Regions from separate parts of the Clostridium sp. 'deep sea' genome, predicted to be linked through region 4. Evidence: a T-box and tRNA genes for the amino acid it is inferred to sense, from the RefSeq annotation. Region 4 holds a T-box; the other regions hold tRNA genes.
The links. The T-box of region 4 lies ahead of leuS (leucine--tRNA ligase). A T-box ahead of a tRNA ligase gene usually reads a tRNA of that ligase, here a tRNA-Leu.
Positions count from the first base shown of each region.

Region 1 (5,143 bases), 1.7 Mb from region 4:
GTTGAGGACACAAAAAATGAAATAAAACGAGTTTTAGAGCTGGGCTCGTTAATGTTAGTTTTAGAACACAATAATATACTAGTAGGCTACTTAACTGCGGAGCGTGGTTTTGCTAACAGAATCAAACACTGTGCCTATATTACAGTGGGCATACTTGCAGATTATCAAGGCCAGGGTTTAGGTAAAAAGCTATTCACACAGCTTAAAAGCTGGGCAACATCCAATAACATAACCCGGTTAGAATTAACTGTTATGAAGCATAATACGGCTGGTGTAAGCCTATATAAAAAAATGGGCTTTGTTATAGAAGGAATAAAACAAAAATCTCTAATAGTAAATGGTCAATATGTAGATGAATACTATATGGCGTTAGTATTATAGTATAAATATAGCAAATTGATAATATTTGGCTTAACATGTGTGACAAGCTTTATAGTGTAATTTTAACACTTTTTAACTGGAAACGTTCTCTTAAAGGTCAAATTTGTCGAGTTTTGTTTTAGCTAATACTATATAATTAAATTACTTCCGGAAGAACTACAGTTAAGGCGGTTATATAATGGATTATGCACTTACAATTTGGTCTGTGGCTACATACATAGAGGCTCGGGTTAAAAGCACAATAGATTATGAACACATGGAGAAAACTACAGGCTTTTCTTATCGTCATATTCGAGAAATTTTTAAAGAAAATACCGGGAAATCACTATCTAAGTACATACTAGAAAGAAAAATTGCTAACGCTGCTTTTGATATCAGTATAAGTGATAAAAAATTAACAGATATAGCTTTTGAATATAAATTTAATAGTTATGATACTTTTACAAGGTCATTTAAAAGAATAACAGATGTATCACCATCCCAGTTTAAAAAAAAAGACAGCAAAGTAGGCAGAAAAAGAATATTAATGGGCATGTATGCACCAGTAATATTTAAAAAAGACGACGATATTGAATACTATGATACCTCCATAAACAAACATATTATACCTAAAGAAACAGTTAAAACAAATAGTAGTTGCATATTATATGGGGTACCAAAAGTAGCTTATACGTTTAAAGAGTGTACTCCCTTTGTCGTTTCTTTAAAATCTTGTTTAGCATACTTAGGTCACAGGATTAATTATACCTACATTATGGCAGTAACAGGGGCATCGTTTAGATTAAGGTGGAATAAAAGTTATTGGGATGGCGGAAATGTAGATATTATGAATATATACCAAGATGCTTATGAGCCATTTAAACGAGCATTTAAAGCAATTAAACGGGAATGTAAAATCCTAAAAAGAGCAAACTCTAGCAAACAAGATTTTATGGAGTTTATTAAAAAAGAAATCAACAGTGGCAAGCCAGTAATTTCATTGGGCATAATTGGTCCGTGTGAAGCTGGTTTAATAACTGGCTATCGCAATAATGGCGAAACACTACTTGGTTGGAACTGTTTTCAAGACTGCAAAGAATTTAACAAGAATACTGGAATAGATGAATGTGGTTATTATATTACTAACAATTGGTGGCAAAACCCGGATACTATTGCGTTAATAGCAATAGGTGATGAAATAAAAGCAAATATAAGCCAAAAAGAAATAATCGAAAATGCCCTAAATATAATGAATACAAATACAATTAAAGTTAATACTGGTAATCGCTCTATGCAAACTTACGCAGGTGGTCAGTTAGCTTATGAGTTATGGGCACGAGCAATAACTAATGAAGCAGAGTTTTCTAAAAATACTATAGTACCACTGCTAATAGAGAGGTTAATGTGTCAAAATGATGCTCAAACTATGATAGGTGAAGGAAGAGCTTATGCAGCGTACTTTATGGAATGGATAGGTAATACTAATAAGCACGTTCAAAATGATTGTAATGAGGCTGCAAAATACCTTAGAAAAATACTCGAAATATCTATGGAAATGTGCAAAATTAGAGGTGGTTTTGAGCAAAATGAAAAGACCTTAAAGAGCTTTTGTCAACCTAAAATTAGGGCTAAAACCGCTGAGTTAATTCAGCAGGCTAAAGAGCATGAGCATAAGGCTTGTGGTTTAATGCAGGCCATATACAGTAAGCTGTAACATAGTTTAATAAAGGAGCTCAACTACTAGAGTTTAAGCTAGTAAGTTGGCTCCTATTTATATTATTTAAGTTAGAGTTATTCTTTAGTTTTTTTAGGTACTCCAGCATTTTTAAGTTGACTGTGTAGATTATCCTTAATACTTTCAACATACTCTTTTTTTAGCTCTTCGTACTCAGCATGTTCTTCTGGGGAAAACGCTCTATCGTTTTTAGTTTTGGCAAGTAAATGTAATTTTTTTATTCTATCTTGCTTCATATTAACTCTCCTTTATTCAGTATGTTAAACGTTCTTTAATAATTCTTCCACTAAATGAGATAAATTATTTACTGCCTGAGGTAAAAACGCATCAAAGTCATCTGGTGCGGTACCATCTGCTTGATCGGACATACTTCTTAAAATAAGCCAGGGAACCTTATAAACATGAGCTACTTGAGCCCAAGCGGCACTCTCCATATCTACACATTGACCCTTAAATGTACTATAAATTTCAGAGCCCTTAGTTCCAGAAACAAAACAGTCTCCAGACATAATTTGCCCAATAAATATATTACTATCTAAATCCATTGTTTGTGATACTTTTAAGGCAGTTGTATAAAGATTGTCATCCGCTTTATAATCTATTGTGCCCATTCCAGGAACCTCACCCAATTGATAACCAAAGGTTCTAGCATCCACGTCATACTGAATAGCGCTATTACTAATAATTATGTCACCTATTTTTAGCTTGGGATCTACTGCACCAGCTACCCCTATGCCAATGAGTTGTTCAGGCTTTAATAAATTAAGTAATACGCTCGCACATGCAGCAGCATTAACCTTACTAATACCGGTTACCCCTGCATAAATATTTAGTTTAGGATGTTTATATACTGGCCAAGGTAAAAAATTATACTGTTCTACAGGCTCAAATTTCAAAGAGTTTTTTATAATTTCCAGTTCCTCGGGCATTGCACATAATAACAAAGTCTTTTTCACACTACCACCTCGCATTAAATTAATTTTAGCATAGTGCTAAAAGAATTAATAGTTATAAATCATAAAGTACCTAAAAGTACCTAAATAATTACTAATAGCAATGAAATACGGTTGTAATGTGAGCTTATTTTAATATAAATTAATAATTTTGTATTATAAAGTAGAAAAAAATTATTATAACATTATTTAGAGTAATAACATAAAATTGCCCAAAAAAAATATAAAAATATAGGGTAAACAAAAAAAGAGTTAACTCATTCAAGTTAACTCTTTTTGATGGTGCGGATGGTGAGACTCGAACTCACAAGGGTATACACCCACTACCCCCTCAAGATAGCGCGTCTGCCAGTTTCGCCACATCCGCAAGCATTAAAAATACTATCATTTATAGCCTAAAGTGTCAAGAGTTGATTTTTGAAATAGGCTATTCCAATCATTAATAATATCAATATCAGCATGTACATTTGTAAGGTCTTTTGCCAGCTGACCCATAACAAATCTTCTCTTTTTATTTTTTAACAAATCCGCAATAATGTAACCCGCATAGCGGTTACTCGGAATACTAATAGCAACCCCATTATTTAAAAAGAAATGCTGGTTACGGGTTTCTTGACCCGGAATAGGTGATATAAGCCCCAAAGGTTTTCCTAAACATAGGGCCTCAGTGCAGGTTACACCACCAGGTTTTGTAATTACCAAATCAGCCGTATACATTAGCTCAGCAACGTTTTCTATAAACCTATATAATATAACTCTATTATTCCACTGCTTTGCTGCTAAAGCATTATATAATGTATCATTACTGCCACAAACAACTAAAATTTGACAACCTGAAATTGTTTTATCTGTATAAGATAAAACCTCAGTAATATCTCCTAAACCTAAACCACCACCCATAAATAAGAGAGTGGGTATGCTGTTTAAACTTAGTTTAGCTCTTATTTCTTCAACAGGGTGTTGTTGTACCTGTAAAAATTGTTTACGAACAGGCAGTCCTTTGCTAACTATTCGAGTTTCAGGAATATTGAGCATAGTTACAAAAGATTTTAGTAAGGGGGCAGCTACATAGAATTTATCTATATAGCTATGTAACCAAGCAGTATGAACGTTATAGTCTGTAACTAAAGTTACAACTGGGCAATTGACTTTTCCTCGTTGCCTTAATGTACCCATTAAGTTACTGGCAAAGGGGTGGGTGTTTACAATAATATCGGGCACAAAATTCGCAATACAAGTGTTAAGTTCGCGTGCTAAAAAGCTATTCATTAAAGTAAAGGGTTCTTCTTTAACCCTAGATTGATCAAACTGATCGTGCAAAAGTCCCCACATGCTGGGCATATGTTTTAACATTGCTAAATAACTATCTAAAACCACTTTGCTAAAAAAAGGGCTGATAGTTTTAATAACATCTAAAGTCTCTACGGTGTTGTTGGGATTGTCTAATAATTGATCACGAAGTGTTTTGGCAACCTGATTGTGGCCGCTGCCTACACCCGCTGTAAAAATCATTACTCTCATTTATACTCACCATCTGGTTTTAAAGATTTTTCATTTGAAGATTCATAATTAAAGCGGTAGATTATGCCTCCAAAACTTTTTACAACCTTATTAAACTCTGTTTCAGCAACATTATTGCTAGGTAAATAGGTTGTATCAGTTAATTTGTTATTTTTATTAATAGTGTAAGTTGTAGTTAAGTTAATACTTTCTATAATGTTGTTAAGTTTTTTTATTAAGTTTAATTCGCTAGTGTTGTAGTTATTAAATAAATTTTTATAGATTTCAAAAATATTTAGCTCTGCCTCAATTTTAGTATTGTCATCTTTTTTTTCTGTTTTAACTTGTTTTAGATTATTATTTAAAATACTATCAAACTCTTCTGGGTTACGTAGCTTTTGTAAGGCGGTAAAAATTAATGATGCCTCTTCTTTTGAACCAACTTTAAGCCAATTGTCTTTAGTTAATTTATCACCTAAAGCTGGATATTTATTTTTAATTAAATTAAAGCCATCTTCACTTTTAAAATATAAACCCTCTTCTTTATTTATATAAATATCAAAGTCCATATCTACACCAAACTGCCATTCTTTAA
Region 1 is NZ_CP063353.1:1,476,948-1,482,090, reverse strand. Features, by position in the region: gene IMX26_RS06970 (GNAT family N-acetyltransferase) at 1-381, shown strand, start outside; gene IMX26_RS06965 (helix-turn-helix transcriptional regulator) at 560-2,074, shown strand; gene IMX26_RS06960 (DUF896 domain-containing protein) at 2,152-2,331, opposite strand; gene IMX26_RS06955 (5'-methylthioadenosine/adenosylhomocysteine nucleosidase) at 2,356-3,051, opposite strand; tRNA gene IMX26_RS06950 (tRNA-Leu) at 3,329-3,415, opposite strand; gene IMX26_RS06945 (glycosyltransferase) at 3,433-4,569, opposite strand; gene IMX26_RS06940 (hypothetical protein) at 4,566-5,143, opposite strand, start outside.
Region 1: it has a tRNA-Leu gene. The T-box ahead of leuS (leucine--tRNA ligase) is inferred to sense a tRNA for this amino acid. The anticodon was not compared.

Region 2 (5,143 bases), 1.7 Mb from region 4:
TAGTAAGTGTACTTAGCACCTTCACCTGCCATATCAATTAAACCATCTTGGAATCCACCCCAGTGTCTACCAACTACTAACACACTACAGCCTTTTAAGGCATGAGTTCTGCCAGAGCCAGCTCTTACTAAGTCCCCAGTTGTTCCTGGGAATAATGGAGAGCCATCTAATTTAATGCGAGGCTCAATTGCCTCTTTAACAGGTACTAAACGAACATTATCTCCTGGTTTTACTATCTCGATATCAGCTTCTGTAATATGCTCATCTTCTCTAACTACAGCTAAAGCTTCTTGTTTATTTACAGTAAGAATACCATTAGCATAAGATGTAACGTCACCAAAAACTATATCTTTAACAAAGAAGTTGCCTAATTCTAGTTTCATATTGTTCTCCTTTCAGCACAATATTAAAACACAATTTATTTAAACGTGTTTATTTTTTATATTTTGATTATATTATAAACCTATTTAACTTGGCAATAGAAAATTACAATATATTTTAATAATCTCTAATTCCTTTACAGTGTTTACGGTCTTATGCTAATATATACTATCAATAACATGTAAATGGTGGGGTTTTATGGACAACAAAATACTTAAAAAGAATAGAATGCTTCGATATTTTATTGATGCAGCAAGTGAAATTATTGAAAAACAAGGTGTAGAGGCAATTACAGTACGTAAAGTTGCTGATTTGGCAGGTTATAATAGTGCAACTCTTTATAATTACTTTGAGAATTTAGATCATTTAATATCTATGGCTTCATTAAAATTTATGCGAGCCTATACAGAGGATTTGCCAAATTATTTAAAAGATTGTCCAAACACTATATGTAGAGTTTTAAAAGTATGGGAGTGTTTTTGTTACTACTCATATTCATCGCCTAAAATATACTCATATATCTTTGGCAAAAATGTGTTTAAACCTTACCCAAACAATATTAGAGAGTTCTATAATGTTTACCCAGAGCATTTAAGTGCTTTGCCAGCAGATATACTAGAGATGTTAACCCAAGATGATATCTACTTTAGGGCTTTAATACTCTTAAAAAGATGTGTTAACGAAAAGTATTTAAGAGAAGAAGATATTAATGATATCAATGAAATGACCTTGTTTATATATCAAGGTATATTATCGGAGGTGTTAACAGGTAGATTTAAAGGCTCTGTAGAGGATGCTGTAAACAAAACATTAAGGTACTTACGTAAAATCTTTGACATGCATTTGGTTAAAGATTGTGATTTATCTTATTAAATAATTTAAATAAACATCATGCTAAAACGATTCATTTTTCGTAAATTCACAATACCTAAAAACAAGTGGTAAATACCACTTGTTTTTTTAACAGCTAACATACTTAAAGAAATTTTCTAAATGTAGCCCTATGTTCATCTTGAAAGTTAACTAAAAACTCGTAGCCATTTTTTTGCATTTCTAATATATGCTTATTTTTTTCATCAATACTGCCATAAACATAAGAAGTATAATGCACCTTTTCAATTTTATTTGTAACATTTCTCATATTTTCACCTATCCTTATTTACTTATTATATATTATGTTCAAAATAGCAAATAAAATTGCGTGCTGTGTTTAACTATAATACTTTAAACTCATTACCCATTAATAAAAAATTCCAAATTGTTTGCATAACACAGTTATTTAATAAAGTTAAAAAATGTACTAAAAGAAACAGTTAGGATAGTTTGTATTTATGTAATAGCCAAGGAGCAAACCTCAAAACACTAACAAGCTAATACTACGTTTACCCTAAACTAAAGAATTTATGGTTAGGGGTTACCCGCTTAGCTTTAACTTAAAATTCAGTTTACTTAGTACAGTCAATAATATTTAAAACAGTATACCGATAGTGCAAAATTATAGCAAAAATTTTTCATTACAACTATGCTCATTACATTACTATAAGTACTTACTAAAAACCGAATCTATCACCTTATCTACTAATAAATCTCTATCTTTTTCTTCTCTAAAATCAAGAGCTAAATCCGCTTTTGCTAAGTCTGTTCGTAAAAATAAACCCTGTAAAGCAAAAATCAAATTATAAGCAAGTATTTTAATATCTAATAAATCAGTGCCATTTGGGCAAACAGCTTTTACTATTGGTAAATACACACTTAAAGTTTGGTTAGTATTATCATTAAATGCCCCTTTTTGCATATCCGTTAAAATAGAGATACGTGCTATGTTTTCATTGTCAACCAAAAAAGTACAGGTTGACTTTATCATCATCCTTAACCTCTCAAGGGCAGTTTTATTTTTTAATAACAAACACATGTTGTTAAATTGCTGTATAACATCACCAATAATTTGCTGAACACAACACGCTATTAAATTCTCTTTACTTTTAAAATGATAGTTTATAAGTCCAGTACCTACCCCTGTTGCTTTGCAAATATCCCTAATGGTAATTTTACTAACATCGTCATTGGCATTTATTAAATTTATTGTTTCATTAATTATGCTTTGCTTAATATTCTTTTTCACTTTACCAATACATCTCCAAACCTTGCTATTATGCCTTTAATAATAATACTAACAGCCAAAATAAGCAAAGCGTTTTTAGGGTTTGCTATTATGGGCAAGTTAAGCTTAAAAAGCTGTGTTATAAAACAAGCTAAAGCAATAGTACCAACTACATAAGCCATAATTGTAAAGCCGTGAAATGGAGCATTTGTAATAAACTTGCCTATACTAATTCCGCAAAAACACATACCTATTATACCCAAGGTAATAACAGCAGAACGAGCGCTATTAATAAACATAAACTGCTTATTTGTTAATCCTAAAATCACTATAAATATAACAAAAATAAGCTCTATAACTAAAATTGCAATATCTTTCATTTTTACTCTCCCGTATAACTATTGAACAATACATTGAACATTGTTCAGTTTTAGTGTAGCACAATATTTAGTTCATGAAAAGGTTATTTTGTAAATTAGTTTGTCATAATAATTTAGGTAACTAGCTATGTTTATAAAATAATCAAAATGCTATTACTAAAATTAACTTGTTAACACTTATATACGTGTTTATATTAAGTACTTATCCTGTTTTAAAATATGTTATCTTGACAGTTATATAACCTCATGATAAACTAGTTTTTGTTAAATAAATTTAACGAGCCGAGATGGCGAAATTGGCAGACGCACCAGACTCAAAATCTGGCGTGGTTTACCCCACGTGAGGGTTCGAGTCCCTCTCTCGGCACCAAACTAAAACAGCCTGTTAACTATAGTTAACAGGCTGTTTTGTTTGTTTTAAACTAGATACTTTATTAGTATTTTTATTAACTCTATTTAAGCTTATTTAACCACCCACTACTACATAACCAGTAAAAAATTTACCTGATTTTAATCAGCTCTCCATTACTCATTTTACTTACTGTATCACATAACATTTCTACATCTTCGGGCATATGGGTTGCAATAAGTAAGGTTTTATTTTTCTTTTTCATGTTTAACAAAATATCTCTAAACTCTTTCATTGCTTTTTCGTCAAGGCCATTTAAGGGTTCGTCAAGAATAATTAAATCATTATTATCCATTAACACTTGAGCTAATCCTAATCTTTGTTTCATTCCAGTAGAGTATTTACCAGCCTTTTTATGCATATGTTCTTTTAACCCTACCTGTTCCATTATTTTTGCTAAGTACTGTTTATCAGGTTTCTGAGTTAAATTTTGCAAGTATTTTAAATTATTCAAACCACTTTCTGCTGATAAAAAGCTTGGTGATTCAATAATACAACTCATACTCTCAGGAAAATCACAGTCTTTTCCTAAAACCTTACCATTTACTACTATTTCACCACTTGTTACAGGTGTTAATCCACTAATAGTTTTTAGCAACATGCTTTTTCCAGAGCCGTTTCTACCCACTATGCCATGTGTTTTACCTTGTTCAAATGTAACATTTATATTTTTTAATATTTGTTGAGTTTTTATTTTTTTATTTACATTAGTTATAGTTATATAAGCATTAGTCATCAAAATCACCTCTAGTAAAATTTAGCACATCATTTTTTCTAATAAGCAAGTGCGAAATAGTTATAAAAAGTAGGCTTAAAACAATTAAAATTAGCGCTGAGCTTTGGGCACTAGCCATTGATCCGTTTAAAACCGCTTGAAACTGATGCTCGCTATAAGTACCATGATACAAAGGGGAAAACCAAGATATGATATTAAAGGCTCTATCACCCGGCACAAACATTCTAATTAACCAGTTTACGGCATTGAGCATTAATAATATAATAGGCGCAATTAAATAATTGCTATTTAAATTTATAAGTACTGTTAAAGTTCCAAAGAATATAAATAATAACATTTGTAATAAAAAGGTATAAATAAATGCCTTTATCGGCAAGTCATTATATAAAATAAACTGTGGTACCGATGATGATACTGCCGAGTATCCTGTAGCTGTTTTGTTCATTGCTAGTAAATGTGCTGGAATACTCCATTCATTTTGAATATAAGAAAAAGGTAATGAAATTACAATATTAAATAAAGCTATGATGGAGCAAATTAAAAATGCGCAAAAAATAATATATAGCCACTGGCTGAATAGCCATTTTTGCTTACTGCCCCGAATTAAAGATAACTCAAAACCTTGATGTCTAATAGGAACATCAGCTAAGATAAATACTACAATAATGCTAATAAGCAAAGAACTGTGCATACTTGAAAACGAGGCAATATATGGCTCAAAAACATGCATAGGCATTTGTAAATTACTAACATTTTTTAAATAAGGGAAAACATACTTTAGTTGAATTACCGGAATTATTAATAACAACATAATTATTCTTAGAGATGTCTTCCATCTTAATAAGTTTAGTCTAAACAAATTTAAAATGTATCGCATATCACTCACCCACCTTATCTTCGCATTTAAGAGTAAATAACACAGTACACATATAAATGCCTAGCGTAAATATTGCAGCACTAGTAAAAACTGATACACTTGTACTGTCATAAGTCATTAATAAATCCATGGGGGCAAAGGGTAAGTGAAAACTGCCCATTAAAAAGTCTGCACTAATAAATAAAATTAATGGAGCAAGTACTGCTACATATCTGTTTTTAGCAAATGAGCTACATAACAAGCCAAAAACAGCCAGAGC
Region 2 is NZ_CP063353.1:1,440,536-1,445,678, forward strand. Features, by position in the region: gene IMX26_RS06750 (glycine/sarcosine/betaine reductase component B subunit) at 1-383, opposite strand, end outside; gene IMX26_RS06755 (TetR/AcrR family transcriptional regulator) at 580-1,254, shown strand; gene IMX26_RS06760 (hypothetical protein) at 1,358-1,522, opposite strand; gene IMX26_RS06765 (TetR/AcrR family transcriptional regulator) at 1,919-2,503, opposite strand; gene IMX26_RS06770 (hypothetical protein) at 2,500-2,862, opposite strand; tRNA gene IMX26_RS06775 (tRNA-Leu) at 3,144-3,232, shown strand; gene IMX26_RS06780 (ATP-binding cassette domain-containing protein) at 3,363-4,007, opposite strand; gene IMX26_RS06785 (hypothetical protein) at 4,000-4,884, opposite strand; gene IMX26_RS06790 (hypothetical protein) at 4,886-5,143, opposite strand, start outside.
Region 2: it has a tRNA-Leu gene. The T-box ahead of leuS (leucine--tRNA ligase) is inferred to sense a tRNA for this amino acid. The anticodon was not compared.

Region 3 (5,143 bases), 1.8 Mb from region 4:
CTTTACTAAGAATGAGGATATTCATACTCGTACTGCATCCGAAGTATTTAATGTAACTACAGATAAAGTAGATAGAGAAATGCGTGCTAGAGCTAAGGCAGTAAATTTTGGCATTGTATATGGTATGAGCGACTATGGTTTGGCAAGAGATATTAAGGTATCACGTAAAGAAGCTGCAGTGTATATAAATAACTATTTCGAAAGATATAAAGCAGTAAGAGCTTATTTAGATCAAACAGTAGTAGATGCAAAAAGCAATGGCTATGTAGAAACCATTTTAAACAGAAGAAGGTATTTACCTAATATTAATAGTCGTAATTATCATCAGCGATCGTTTGCTGAGCGTATTGCAACAAATACTCCTATTCAAGGTAGTGCTGCTGACTTAATAAAACTAGCTATGGTTAGGTTACAGCACGCATTATTAAAAGGCAAATATAAAAGTAGAATGTTACTACAAGTACATGATGAATTAATATTAGAGGTTACAAAAGAAGAGTTACCGGAGATAGCAGATCTTTTAGAAAAAACTATGAAAAATGCAATGCAGTTAAGTGTGCCAATTAAAGTAGATGTTAAGGTTGGCGTTAATTGGTATCAAATGGAGGAATATAAATGCCAGAATTACCAGAAGTAGAAACGATCAGAAGATCATTATTGCCTTTATTAAAAGGTAAAAAAATAAAATCAGCAAAACTCACTCATGCTAAATTACTAAAAAATGCAGAGGCACATCTTTTTAGTGAATTATTACAAGATAGAATATTTGAGTCAATTAATCGCCGTGGAAAATATTTAATGTTTCACCTCGATAAAGATTTAAGGCTATTAGTACACCTACGCATGACTGGTCAACTAAGATTTGAAGACCCCGAAACAGAGCTTAAAAAGCATAATCATTTTATTATAGATTTAGACAATGGTAAACAACTTAGATTTGTAGACGTAAGAAAGTTTGGCATGCTTTACATTGGAGATGAAGATGAAGTAAGCAAAAGCTCAGGTTGGCATCGACTTGGCCCAGAACCTTTAGCTGAGCAGTTTACATTTGAGTGCTTTAATGAAATCCTCAATAAACAAAGAAAACGAAATATTAAAGCTCTTTTACTCGATCAACACATGATAGCAGGATTAGGTAACATTTATACTGATGAAGCCTTATTTAGAGCCAGTATACACCCCTTAAGTACAGCAGGTAAAATACCAGAGCAAAAAAGAAGAGCTTTGCATCAATCCATCAAAGATGTATTAAATGATGGAATAGAGCATAGAGGAACAACTCTAAATGACTATGTTGATGGGTTTGGCAAAACAGGTAGTTTTCAATTTTTGTTACAAGTGTATGGTCGAAAAAATGAACTATGTTTAACCTGTGGACATCCTATAGATAGAATAAAAGTCGCGGGCAGAAGTACTCATTTTTGTGAGATATGTCAAGAGAGATATAACTAGAGGAAAAGCAATGATTAAAATAGGTTTAACTGGTGGAATAGCAACTGGTAAATCAACAGTTGTAAATTTTCTCAAGCAAAAAAAAATAGCAATAATTGATTGTGATATACTAGCAAAACAAGCCGTAGCTTTAAACAAACCAGCTTACTACCAAGTAGTAGCTTATTTTGGTACAGATATTTTACAACAAAATAAAGAAATAAATAGAGGCAAATTAGGAAGTATTGTATTTAATGACAAACAAAAAAGAAAAGCGTTAGAGCAAATTATTCATAAACAGGTACTTAGAGACGTAAATGAGCTACTTCTATCATATAATAGTGAACAGATAGTAGTTATAGACATACCTTTATTGTTTGAGGCTAAGCTTGAGTACTTGGTTGACGAAATATGGGTAGTGTATTGCGCTTTTGATCAGCAGTTAACAAGGCTTATGCAGCGTAATAATTATAGCAAGGCTGAGGCAAAAGCAAGAATTAACGCTCAAATGCCCATAGACTTTAAAAAACAGCATGCAGACATAGTATTAGATAATAGTAGTACTATTTCAAAATTGCTTTTACAGGTTGAAATTAGACTTAATGAATTAACTAAAAATGGAGAAAAATCTTGATAAAAACTTTTTACTCAAAAATTAGAATAGCATTAGCATTGATAATACTGCTTGTAATAATAGCAGTATTAGTTACATCACAATTTTTTTGGAAAGTTCTATACCCTATACCGTATAAAGATATTATTTGGCAGCATGCAACAGAGACTGGACTTGATCCATATTTTATTGCCTCTATAATAAGAACAGAGAGTAATTTTGTACCTAGAGCATTATCTAAAAGTGGAGCGATAGGGCTTATGCAACTAATGCCTAATACCGCTAAATGGGTGGCAGATAAAGTAGAATTAAAAATAGCAAAAAACGAAGATTTATATGATCCAAATACTAATATAAAACTAGGAACTTTCTATATAAAACATCTCTTAAACAAATATAATAACAATACTGCAATGGCTTTGGCTGCTTATAATTCAGGTATGGGTAGGGTGAAAGAGTGGATCAATGAAGGAATTTGGAATGGTTCTATATCAACAGCCAATGAAATACCGTATGATGAAACCCGCCACTTTGTAAGAAAAGTATTAAGGTCTTACGAAGTTTACACTAGTTTGTATGGGCGTTAAAATTATTTAAAGAGTTTTATATAAAAACAAAAAGGAGCAGTCAATAAATTATAAAATAATTATTGGTATGCTCCCGTTATTTTTTATAGCGTTTTTTCTAATTGAATATCTAAAGGTTCTTTTTTTAATATTTTTTTGTTTATTTCAGTAGCATATACACAGCCATGTCTTTTATAAAATTTTTGACTTTTTACTGATGGATGTGCCCCTATATATAGTTTGTTTGCTCCCATAAATTTTGCTTTAACACAGCATAAATTAAATAACTCAGAGCCTATTCCATATCCTCGTAAATCCTTAGTGGTATGCAGGAAGCTTAACTCTATATAAGTATTCTTTTCACCAAAAAAAACACCCTCAACCGCTGCAAATCCTGCTAAAGTATTGTTGCTGTACGCCCCAATAACAAAGCCACCATGTTCAATACATTTTTTTAACTCTCTAACTATTTTTGATTTTTTTTTATTATCCCAATCATCGGTAAAGCTTATGTCATTAATTATATGAATATCATTAGTTTTATACCAAGCCCTAGTGGTTACTTGAAACCGATCAAAATTTTTTAATAAATCGCTAGTTAGATCTGCCATAGCTAGCTCTCTACATTCAAATACAATCTCATTTTCCATAAAATCACCTTATTTTTAATCATTTATATCATAATTATACTCCTAATTATAAGATATTACTAACAATATCTTAAATCATTAAGTTCACTTTATTTAATATTAATATTTTCATTGAAAAATTTTGAAAAGCGTAATATAATTATTTACATAAATTTATATGCCGAAGTGGTGAAATTGGCAGACACGCTGTGTTCAGGGCGCAGTGAGCGTAGGCTCGTGTGGGTTCGAGTCCCATCTTCGGCACCACAAAGATAATCCGAATCATTTACCAATGTATATTGCTGGTGAGTGATTCGGATTTTATAATTATGTAGATAAAATACGTATTAAATTATATATAAAAAAATGAACCAAATGCGGGTTTAGATTGTATTGTTAGTGAAAGACTTTCAAATACATATAAAGGAGATGACGAAAATAGATTTGTCATGTAATGAAATTATAGAGAATTATTCAGATATGGTTTACCGGATAGCCATATCTCAAGTTGGAAATAAAAATGATGCTGACGATATATACCAAGAAGTGTTTTTACAGCTTATTCGTCATATCAGCTCATTAAAAAGTGAGAAACATGTGAAGTATTGGCTAATAAGAACAACAATAAATAAATGTAAAAATCACCTTAGCTCGTTTTGGAGAAATAACATAACTGAAACTGATTTAAACAGTTTTACTAATAATAATACTGAGGTTGATGATGTTTATTATTTGGTATTAGCCCTAAAACCTAAGTTTAAAAGTGTTGTATACCTGCATTATTATGAGGGATATAAAATTGATGAAATTGCTTTAATACTAAAATCAAGACCTGGAACAATTAAATCTAGATTATATAAAGCAAGAAATATCTTGAAAAAACAAATTGCAAAAGGAGATTAATAACTATGAATTTTGAAAAATATAATAAACTAATATCAAAAATTACAGCACCAGAAGAGCTGAAGAAAAAAACACTTATTCTCATGAATAAGGAAAAAAAACACCATGTAAAACCTGTTTTTATGAAACTTAAATATGCCTCAATTATAACCTGTATACTTGTATTATCAATAACTACCGCAGTTTTTGCTGCAAGTATTTTTTCACCACTCGATGGTGATGAGTTAAGGTTAAGTAGCGAATATAAAGGTAATGGAATTATTACTGTAAATATAGATAATCTTTCTGAAAAAACGCTAGCTTTAGAGAAAAATCTTAAATTAATGCTTTATAGTACTGGTAAAGAGGTAGAACGAGATTATGATGGTAAAATATTAGTGACTAATACTAAAGTAGATCCTAAATCATCTACAAAAATGAAAATTGATATTTCTAATGTCTATAATATAGAGAAACTTGAACAACCCCTAACAGATGATGCCTACTATTTAATCCTTACCAATAATAGATTTATTTTTGGTCATGATTGGCAATGCACTGTGAAATTTTCTAAAACAATTGTCAGTGACAAAAATCATCCTGGACCAATGGTGGTTGATAGCGACATAATAAAAAATATTAATAAAGAACTGCAATATTATTTTGAGAGTAATGAGGTAGAAACACCTGAGTTAGAGATAACTAAAGAGTATGTAAACACTTACGAAAAAATCTTTAAAAACATTGAAAAGCCCATAGTATCATCTTCAAGTGGTAAGTTATATTTACAAGAAGAGGATGATGTTATTTTTGATAAAAATCTTTCACAAGATGAACAAAAAGAACTTATTGGAATGAATTATTTCTGTAGGGATGCAGGTAGAAAATTGATAGCAACAATGGAGGAATCTGCGTTGGTTGTGTCAGCGATGGTTCCTCAAAAAAAATATCCAGGCAGCTATAGTGCTTTACCCTTGTTATATATTATGACATATGATAAAGAAGATATTTCTTCTAATGAT
Region 3 is NZ_CP063353.1:1,369,134-1,374,276, reverse strand. Features, by position in the region: gene polA (DNA polymerase I) at 1-637, shown strand, start outside; gene mutM (DNA-formamidopyrimidine glycosylase) at 616-1,452, shown strand; gene coaE (dephospho-CoA kinase) at 1,463-2,065, shown strand; gene IMX26_RS06435 (lytic transglycosylase domain-containing protein) at 2,062-2,631, shown strand; gene IMX26_RS06430 (GNAT family N-acetyltransferase) at 2,715-3,260, opposite strand; tRNA gene IMX26_RS06425 (tRNA-Leu) at 3,420-3,506, shown strand; gene IMX26_RS06420 (RNA polymerase sigma factor) at 3,669-4,142, shown strand; gene IMX26_RS06415 (hypothetical protein) at 4,148-5,143, shown strand, end outside.
Region 3: it has a tRNA-Leu gene. The T-box ahead of leuS (leucine--tRNA ligase) is inferred to sense a tRNA for this amino acid. The anticodon was not compared.

Region 4 (5,143 bases):
GCCTCCACAAAGCCAATAAATAATGGTACTGATGAACAAGAGCAAAAAGGAGTAATTATGCCCAACAAAGAGGCCACAACATGAGCCTTTACACCAGTTATCTTTTCTAACACCTTTTTTGTTTTTGTAGGTGAGAAATAACTACGGATATAGGATATAATAAAAATCATACAAGACAATAAAATTAAAATTTTTGTTACATCCCACACAAAAAAGTGAACAGCTCCTCCCAGTTTACTGGTTAAATCCATTTTAAATATATCTCCGACTAACCAGTCTGCAAATGCTTTAAACATTTTATATCCCTCCATATAAGTTAAACATTATATGCGTAATCTCTTATATAACAATCACATTATATGCATTACTATATTGTTTTGTCAATAGAATAACGATATAATATAAGAAAATTATTATATAAGGTGATAATTATGAACATAGATGCATTTGTAAAGGGATTTAAAGCCTTAGGTCAGCCTACCAGATTGCAAATAATAAGGCTTCTTGCTGAGAATGATTTATGTGTATGTGAACTTACTGAGGTTTTGCAAACTAGTCAACCTAGGATTTCACAGCATTTAAAAGTGTTAAAAGATGCTGGTATAGTTCAAGAAAGCATTGAGGGTTCTATGAGGATTTATCATTTACAGTGCAATGATCTACAAAATTTTCTTAGTGGTTTTAGTTCTTTTTTAAGAGATGATAATATAAAGGATCATAATATGGCTAGTATTGTTAAGAGATTAAAGGAACTTGAAGATGGCTATCGATATAACAGATAATTTAATAAAGACCTATTAAAGATGATAATTTCTTTAATAGGTCTTTATTAATAAACCAGCTATTGATGTTGTTATTATTGAGGATCTATAATTTGCTCTTCTTCAACCTTCTTTTGCTCTTCTTCTAGTATTACTTCACTAGCCTCTGTGTCTATAACAGTTGTTTGATTTTGTTGTTCAGCAAGTTCTTCTTCTTCTATTTCTTTTTCTAACTTAGTACGTAGCTCATCTAGTTTTCTACGCTTTAGTGTGCGTTTATTTAAGTATGTTGCAAAAAATACTATACATGCGGTTATAAACATTTTTACGAATTTATCTTCAAACATCTGTACTAATACTATACCGCCAATTATTATTAATAAAGCTGCTAATATTCTCTTAATAGTTTTTGACACTTATGGCACTCCTTTTAAATGATTGCTATTATAGTTCTAGCTTTAAAGAAATTATCCTGCACTAGTGTTATAATTATATATCAAAAACTGTGATTAAGCTATTTTTTGTCAATATCTCGTAAACAAGCTGGGTACGTTTTAATTTTGCGATGATGAGCAACACACTCACAACACATACCATGGTTAGTACAATTAGTTTTAACACAAGGACAGTCCTGTTCATTTTTTTCTTTATTTACACATTTTATTGTCATTATGTTCATTCCTCTCTACTCTTTTTCAATATAAATAAATATATTACCATTGTCAAGTATTTAGATAAGCTAAATTTTTACAATTTGCTATATTAACAACCTTATTTGACTTTTAACATAAAATATTTTATAATTACCGACAAAGCTATGATTAGGAATAGTACAAATGTATGTTTATGTAGAGAGTTGCTGGGTGGTGTAAAGCAATTAAACATAGTTTGGAACTCGCCTAGGAGCTAATAATATGAACAGCAGAGTAGTATTATTCGTTAACATGCGTTAAATGTTCTTTAAGTGCTAAGTTTTAAACTTAGAATAAGAGTGGTACCGCGGAAGCATTCCTTTCGTCTCTATGTGGAGATGAGGGGTTTTTTATATTTATAGGAGGGTTTTTACATGGAAAATAGTTATTCACGCCAAACTGATTTAAAATGGCAACAAATATGGCAAGATACTAACCTATATAACTTCAAAAGTGATAATATTGATAAAAAGTTTTATTGCTTAGAAATGTTCTCTTATCCATCTGGCTCTAAGCTTCATTTAGGTCATTGGTATAATTATGGCTTAACTGATTCTTTTGCAAGATTAAAGAGAATGCAAGGTTATGAAGTATTTGAGCCTATGGGCTTTGATGCCTTTGGTTTACCAGCCGAAAACTACGCTATTAAAACAGGTATTCATCCTAAGACTTCTACAGAAAACAATGTTAAAACAATGCAAAAACAATTAAGGTCTATGGGTGCTATGTTTGACTGGGATTATGAACTTGCTACCTGTGAACCAAATTATTATAAATGGACCCAATGGCTATTTTTACAGCTCTATAAAAATGATTTGGCTTATAGATCAGATGCACCCGTTAACTGGTGTCCTTCTTGCCAAACAGTCTTGGCTAATGAACAAGTTGTTAATGGTTTTTGTGAGCGTTGTGATGCTGAAATAATTAGAAAAGATATGACTCAATGGTTTTTCCGTATTACAAAGTATGCTGATGAACTATTAGCAGGTTTAGATGATTTAGATTGGCCTTCACGTACTATAGCAGCCCAAAAGAACTGGATTGGTAAATCTGTTGGAGCTGAAATAAAGTTTGAAGTATGTGGTGAAAACAATTCGTTTAAAGTATTTACAACAAGAGCAGATACCTTACTGGGCGTTTCTTATGTTGTTTTAGCACCCGAACATAAGCTTGTTGCTAAAATTACTACTAAAGAGCAAGCTGAGGCTGTAAAAGAGTACCAACTTTATGCACGTAAACAAAGTGAAATTGAACGCATGTCTACAGATAAAGAAAAAACAGGTGTTTTCACTGGTGCTTATGCCGTTCACCCCTTAACTGGTGATAAAATTCCTATTTGGATTTCGGACTATGTATTAGCTAGTTATGGTACTGGTGCTGTTATGGCGGTACCCGCACATGATACTAGGGATTTTGAATTTGCAACAAAGTTTAAATTGCCTATACCTCGAGTAATTAAAGGTAAAAATAATAATAATGATGACTTACCATTTACAGAATATGGAGTTATGGTTAATAGCGAAGAGTTTAACGGGCTAAGCTCAGAGCAAGGCAAAAAAGCTGTTGTAGAAAAATTAGCAAAAAAACAAGCAGGAGAGTTTTCGATTAATTTCCGTTTAAGAGATTGGTCTATATCTCGGCAGCGTTACTGGGGCGCTCCTATACCAATTATTCATTGTGATAAGTGTGGTATGGTTCCAGTTCCTGAAAAAGATTTGCCAGTAACATTACCCTTTGATGTAGACTATAAACCACAGGGTAAAGCTCCACTAGCAACAAATGAGCAATTTATAAATACAACTTGCCCTATTTGCGGTGCAAAAGCTAAGAGAGATCCAAACACTTTAGATACTTTTGTAGATTCAAGTTGGTATTTTTTACGCTACCCAGACAATAATAATGAGAATAAACCTTGGGATATAGATTTAGTAAATAAAATGTTACCAGTAGATAAATATGTAGGTGGTCCGGAACATGCTTGTATGCATTTACTGTATGCTCGCTTTATTACTAAAGCATTAAGAGACTTGGGTTATTTAAACTTTGACGAGCCTTTTAAATCATTAACCCACCAAGGTATAATTTTAGGTCCCGATGGTAAAAGAATGAGTAAGTCTAAAGGAAATGTTGTTTCTCCTGATAGATATATTGAGGAAAATGGTTCAGACGTTCTTCGTTTATTCTTAGCCTTTGGTTTTGCTTACACTGAGGGAGGTCCATGGGACGAAAAGGGAATAAAAGCCATTGTTCGTTTTGTGGAACGCGTTGAAAGACTAATAAAGAGAGTTAACCAACTTTCTATGTCGTGTAAAAACACTTCAACAGAAATGGGTAAAGCTGAAAAAGACCTTAACTATATACGTCATTATGCTATTAAAGGTGTATCTATAGATGCTGCCAGAATGCAATATAATACCTGTGTATCTCGTATGATGGAGCTAACCAACGCCTTATATAAATATGACCAAAATGTTGAGAGTAAAAATGTTAAGCTAATGAGTGATTGTGTTCGTGACTTAATGTTAATTATGGCACCTTTCGCCCCTCATTTTACTGAAGAAATGTGGAGCCAAAGTGGCTATGAGTACTCTATATTTAATCAAGAGTGGCCTAAGTATAATGAAAAAGCCCTAGTGCTAGATACTGTTGAGATTGCAGTGCAGATTAATGGCAAGGTGAAAACCAGATTAACTATAGATAGCTCTTTAAGCAAAGATGAAATAGAAAAATTAGTATTGGCTAATGAAAATATCACCAGCTCGCTTGAAGGTAAAACTATTCGAAAAGTTATTGTAATACCCAAGAGATTAGTAAACATTGTAGCTAATTAGTAGGATGTTAGTTTTGTTGAATTGCGTTTTACTCTTAGTATAATGTAACTTCTATAAATGCGTTTTTTCATAAGAATAAAAAAAAGGGTAATTGCACATTTATGTTTTGTGCAATTACCCTTTTTATTGTTAAATAAATTCATACTTTTGTTTTTATTTAACCAAAAATAAATTTCAGTATAGAAACTACTATAACCAGTATAATAGCAATCAAAATGAATGGACTGGCTATTATAAATGTTATTATTGTTGTGGCAATTGTTACTCCAATTGCACTTAGGATAATTAGGGCAACTACAATAATAATTATAAAAGTTATTAAACAACCTAATGGTCCTTTTACATTACCCTCATAATGATATCTCATATTAGTATCTCCTATGTAAAATATATTTTAATTATACTGCAAAAAGATACAATGTTATATAATATTGTTATAAATATATTTATTATGTTAGGAGATATAAAATGACTCTAATACTTGGACATAGAGGTGCAAGTGGATATGCACCCGAAAATACAATGAGCTCTTTTAAGTTAGCCATACTTCAAAATGCTGATGGCTTAGAGTTTGATGTTCACTTAAGTAAGGATAATATACCAGTTGTAATACATGACAGAACAATAAATAGAACAACAAATGGAAGTGGCCTAGTAGCTGAATACACTGCTAGTGAACTACAGCAATTTGATGCTGGCAGTTGGTATGGCAAAAAATTTAGAGGATTTAAAATTCCATTATTAGCTGAAGTTTTACAATTATGTAAAGTTGTAGATAAACAATTATTATTAAATATCGAGCTCAAAGCTGGCTCTAAGATGTATAAAAATATTGAAAGAATAGTAATAGATATGGTTA
Region 4 is NZ_CP063353.1:3,156,198-3,161,340, reverse strand. Features, by position in the region: gene IMX26_RS14715 (permease) at 1-296, opposite strand, end outside; gene IMX26_RS14710 (metalloregulator ArsR/SmtB family transcription factor) at 432-782, shown strand; gene IMX26_RS14705 (hypothetical protein) at 857-1,177, opposite strand; gene IMX26_RS14700 (hypothetical protein) at 1,276-1,431, opposite strand; T-box leader at 1,570-1,786, shown strand; gene leuS (leucine--tRNA ligase) at 1,828-4,284, shown strand; gene IMX26_RS14690 (hypothetical protein) at 4,442-4,651, opposite strand; gene IMX26_RS14685 (glycerophosphodiester phosphodiesterase) at 4,753-5,143, shown strand, end outside.